2 regions of the Paenibacillus sp. KN14-4R genome follow, and region 2 is predicted to be linked to the other one. Evidence: riboswitches for the same ligand, from Rfam matches in the RefSeq annotation. Region 2 holds a riboswitch; the other holds the start of a gene.
What was found. Region 2 has a riboswitch for cyclic di-GMP ahead of ACSBOP_RS18690 (class D sortase). Riboswitches for the same ligand answer to the same signal wherever they lie in the genome.

Region 1: it holds a riboswitch for cyclic di-GMP, as region 2 does, so the genes downstream of both, ACSBOP_RS16030 (MucBP domain-containing protein) here and ACSBOP_RS18690 (class D sortase) in region 2, are expected to answer to the same signal.

The regions. Positions count from the first base shown of each region.
Region 1 is NZ_CP197466.1:3,267,628-3,270,109, forward strand. It holds gene ACSBOP_RS16030 (MucBP domain-containing protein) at 1-1,391, opposite strand, end outside; cyclic di-GMP riboswitch class I at 1,470-1,557, opposite strand; cyclic di-GMP riboswitch class I at 1,615-1,702, opposite strand; partial or broken gene ACSBOP_RS16035 (DNA-binding protein) at 1,858-2,482, opposite strand, start outside.
Region 2 is NZ_CP197466.1:3,795,355-3,797,836, forward strand. It holds gene ACSBOP_RS18685 (Cna B-type domain-containing protein) at 1-290, opposite strand, end outside; gene ACSBOP_RS18690 (class D sortase) at 336-974, opposite strand; cyclic di-GMP riboswitch class I at 1,030-1,116, opposite strand; gene ACSBOP_RS18695 (ABC transporter ATP-binding protein) at 1,278-2,036, opposite strand; gene ACSBOP_RS18700 (ABC transporter permease) at 2,041-2,482, opposite strand, start outside.

The DNA.
Region 1 (2,482 bases), 530 kb from region 2:
ACCTCATGTGCCTTATCTGGTGACTCGACTGGTTCACCTGTTTCATTTACTGGTTTACCATCAGCATTAACCTTGTAACCTTTTACAAGGATTGATCCTTTTCCGATACTTACTTTCGGTACTTCAAACTCCTTTTTGGTTTGAGTAACAGTAGCATCATTATATGTGATTGTTGTCGTTCCATTAGTTGGATACAACTTACCTGATTCAGGATTTTTCTTTGGATCCATTTTTACTGTATAAGTTAACTGCGCTGGTGCGCCTTCAATTATGTTTCCGACTTTCCATGTAAATGTTTCTTTCGATGCGTCCCACACTAGTGTTCCTTGTGAAGTTGTATAATCGGATGCGGTAAGTTCTTTACCCTGCAACTTCAGATTGAAGAATTCCCCCATTGGATCAACAACGACTGCATCAGCTGCTGCATATACGCTTTTACCTGCTAGTTCGGTAAATACTTTATCTAATTCCGAGCTATTGGATGGATAGTAACCATCACTTTGAACATTCTTTAATACATAAGTAGCGTCCTCATTTCCATTTACTTCAAGACCTACTGTATAGATTTTTATTTTCGAATCTTTTACCATTTTAGCTTCTGATATCGTTCCAATTCCATGATCTTTAATTTCATATTTTTCATCAGGAACCCATACTGGCCACCAGCCTGAATTATCCCAATATCCAGGCTTCTTTATAATGCTGTATCCAGATGTCGAATAACTTTTACCTGTACCAATTTTGTTTTTGTAATTAAAATTAGACAATATAAAATTATGTTTACTACCGATCCATTGTGTGTAGTCAGCAGCTTTACTTGCTTGGTAGCTATACGTTGGTTCACCATCACTTAAAAGTACAATCGCTTTATTTTTAGCACTACTTTTTGAAAGCAACTCATTCGCACGTTTTATTCCTGCTTGGATGTTTGTGCCGCCTTCAGCTTCTATTTTATTAATTTGTTTTTTTAAACCTTCAGCTCCTGATGCACCAACAAAACCAGATACATCTTCTACATTCCCTGAAAATGATACTACTGCAACATTCGAAATCGATCCTTTACCCAACAACAGATCCACAAATTTGTTAGCAGCTTTTTTTGCGTTATCCATGCGTGTGCCTTCCATACTTCCAGACCGATCGATTACAATCACAACGTCTGAGCCAATCTTTAAATTTTTCCCCTCAGCTGTAAGTGTGACTTTCCATTCGTCTTTAATTGAAGTTGGCTCTGCTTTTTTCGTCAGGTTAATTGCTCCTGGATTAGGCCAGATAGGACCGTTACTAGGTGCAGTCTCTGCATAACTTTGAGAAAGTGTCCCTGGTAAAAGTCCCAATAGAATTGCAACCGTGCATAACCAAGTTACTAATCGCTTAAATACTAGTTTCATTGCTTTGTTTCCACTCCTTTAATAAATCGAAATAATCTTTTTACAAACAAAAAAATCCGATTGCAATAACATGATGTTATTTGCAACCGGACGATCATTAGTCAATTGACTTTTAGACTCCTGGCTTTGCGACCTAATCTTTCGAGTTAGTGTGCCTATTCAGTTGTGAATTCATGGACTAACAAAATAAAAAAGCCCCGCTGCATCAACATAAAAGTTCGTTAAATGCAACCGGACGATCATTAGTCAATTGACCCTTAGACTCCTGGCTTTGCGACCTAATCTTTCGAATTAGTGTGCCATATTTAATATTTTGTTCATAGTTTTACAAGTATTGCCAACCTATTCTCTACTATATTTTTTAAGTAGTATTTTGTCAACACCTTATTTTCGATTTTGACAAATAAACACCCTTCAACTCCAACGAGTCGAAGGGTGTCATTTTTACAAGATATATAAGTTACTTCCCATAAGCCCCATTTGCAAATGTGGATGGATCATACCATTTATATCCGCCCGACGGTTGTGACCATGGCTCATTTTTCGGTTCGATTGAATTCTGAGGAATTTCATTCTCAGGTCCTGCAGTAATAAGCTTTGTTTCTAGGCTCAGCTCTAGACCTTGCACTTGATCGAAGCTCTTGTACGTTTCATGTTTACCGAGCCAGTTCATGAGATTAATGAGTAGAACCCCGTCATCGCCTTCCTTAAATCCATCGTATGTCGTTTTGACTTTTCCATTACGCTCGTCTTTATACTTCGGTGTGGCATCTTCAACCGCAGAGGAGTCTCCGATAAAAGCCGCTTTTCCTAAACCGACTTTTGCCACTGCAACATATGGGCCTTCTTCAATTCCACCGCCTGCATAATTGCCTTTATCTACTTTATTCCCCCATACCGATGTCGTCTTTGGTAAATAGACAATTCCTTTGGCTTTATTCGGATCAAGGATAGCAAGCGTGCTGCCCGCATGCATCTCAACCGTTTGGACACCTTTCGTAATTCCGAAAGCCTGTGCAGGCTTCTCAACGATAGAAGGTGTTGTAATATCACCAAGAGCATTGTAGCGAAAACGAATGCCAAAATTCTGC
Region 2 (2,482 bases):
TTTTCTAATGGGAATGTTCCACTAAATCCTTGCAATTCTGGAGGCAGTGTTAATGTTAGTGTGTCTCCAGCCTTCATTTTATTTCCAGATTTATCACTGAAATTCACTGTGATTTGAGTCTGTTCACCGTAATTCAATTTTGTTTTGTCAATCATGAAACTATCAACAAGTCCGGTTGTATTCAATTCTTGTGCATTTGCTATTACAGGTACAAGACTCTGACCTATAGTAAACATAAAGATCATAATGGTTAAAAACATTGAAAATACTCTTTTTGACTGCCTGCTCATGCTGTTTCCTCCTAATTTTCCTTTTTATATCAGGTAGCATTTGGGCTACTCTATTATTTTCCCTTTAATAATCAGTCGATGGGTAGGGTTTATTATTGGATCACAAGTAATAAGTGTAAATTCCTTATCCTTGCCGTCGGGTTTAAGTACCCACACCTCATCTGGCTTGACACGTAACTTTTCCGTTACGGTGTATTCGAACTGTCCTCTTCCATTATTAACCTTGATTTGATCCCCCAAAGTCAGTTCATCCAACCTATTAAAATTCCTTCCATACGTCCGACTTCGATGGCCGGCTATGGCATAATTCCCAACTTCACCCACATTGCCCGTATTCACAACACTGGCGACAGTCTTTCTCATGTTCTCTTGCGTTGCTTCGTGAAGAATGGGAAGCTCTAAATCTATTTTGTCGATCGTTAGAATTCCTTCTGTAATCCCATCCTCTTTGAAGGCTTTATGGTCTTCGCTGCCTCGAACCGCGGGAAGGGTAGATGTGAGGTTCACGCCTTTCTGTGCTTGCTCCACAGGTTCTTCCGTGATGTCAATGTTATGAAGACTCGCCTGCCATTCCTTGAGCAGCTGTTGTTGCTGATAATCACGATACATCTCCGTCATTTTTGGAAATACCATGAGCACGATTCCAGTAACGATAAGCAGGATGGCCGTGATTTTTTTATTCATCTACCCTTTCACCTCCCCTAAACGCAAAAAAACGCCAGACTGCATTAACAATGTTAATTGCAGCCGGACGATCATAAGTCAGTAACTCTTAGATTCCAAAGCTTTGCGACCTAACCTTTCGATTAGTGTGCCATATTTATGTATTTGTCCTTAGTTATGACCTAATGGCTTATTGGTATAGACCAATATATACCATGCATATATGAATGTCAATTTTTGAAAATAAAAAAAGTGAAAGTTTTTCAGAACGAGACACCCCTCTGCTAATGAAACAATAGCCAGAGTATCACTTAACAATTAATATCATATTCCTATTTCTCTCATTTTCACCGTTACTTTCTCGACCCTGCCATCCATATCCGCCCCGTCAAACTTCGGAAGCTTCAGCTCACTTACGATTGTTCCGTCGCGCATAAACATAATACGCTCCGTCCGCGCCGCAACCTTGGCGTCGTGAGTTACAAGCATAACTGCAGTACCTTTCGTGTTGATATCGGAAAATATGTCCATAATCTCCTGCGCAGATTTTGAGTTGAGCGAACCCGTCGGCTCGTCGCCGAAGATGATTTCGGGGCTGTTCATAAGCGCTCGACATATTCCCGCACGCTGAAGCTGACCTCCCGAAACCTGTGTAATGTCGCGCTTTTCAAGCTCCGCAATGCCTACCCTTTTCATAAGAACTCTTGCTTTTTCCGTAATTTTTGCAGCGTTTTTTCTGCTGCCCCGCATGGACGGAAGAATGATGTTGTCGATAATATTCAGATTTTTAAGCATAGTCGGCTGTTGGAAAATAAATCCCATTTTTATTCTGCGTATATCTGAAAGCTCATTCTCCCCGACCGCCGATAAATCCCTACCGTCAAAAACGACCTTTCCGTCATTAACGCCATCCGTTCCGCTTAGCGCAAACATCAGCGTTGATTTTCCCGACCCCGAAGGTCCCATAACCGCAACGAACTCGCCCTCGTCTATGTAGGCAGACACTCCATCGAGAATATTGCGCTTTTCATCGCCCTCGCCGAAAGATTTTACAATATGATCACCGATAATAATCTTCTTCATATGCCTACTCCTTTATATTTTCAGAAATTTTTATTTGTCCCGCGCCCGATGTGCCGATTATTGTTGCGATAAGTACCGAACCTATCATCATTAGCGGACTAAACAGATACGCCGAAAGCGGATTGACCGCAAACTTAAACGTCGACGCTCCAAAGGAGGAGATCACCGCACCCGCAAGCATCTCTCCGAGAGTGTTAGCCAGAAGCGTGCCGAGAACAATTCCGACAATCAGAACGAATACCGAACGCGAAACATACTGCGCCTTAATATCCGAGTTTGTAAAACCAAACGCTTTCATGACGGCAATGGAATATCTGTCTTTTGCGACAAGCATTTTCATAAACAACAGTGTAACCAGTACCGTTATAATGAGCGCAACGGCAATTGCAGCACTGGAGACCTTTCTGACGGAGCTTATTATCGAGCCGAATGTCTGTGTAACAAAT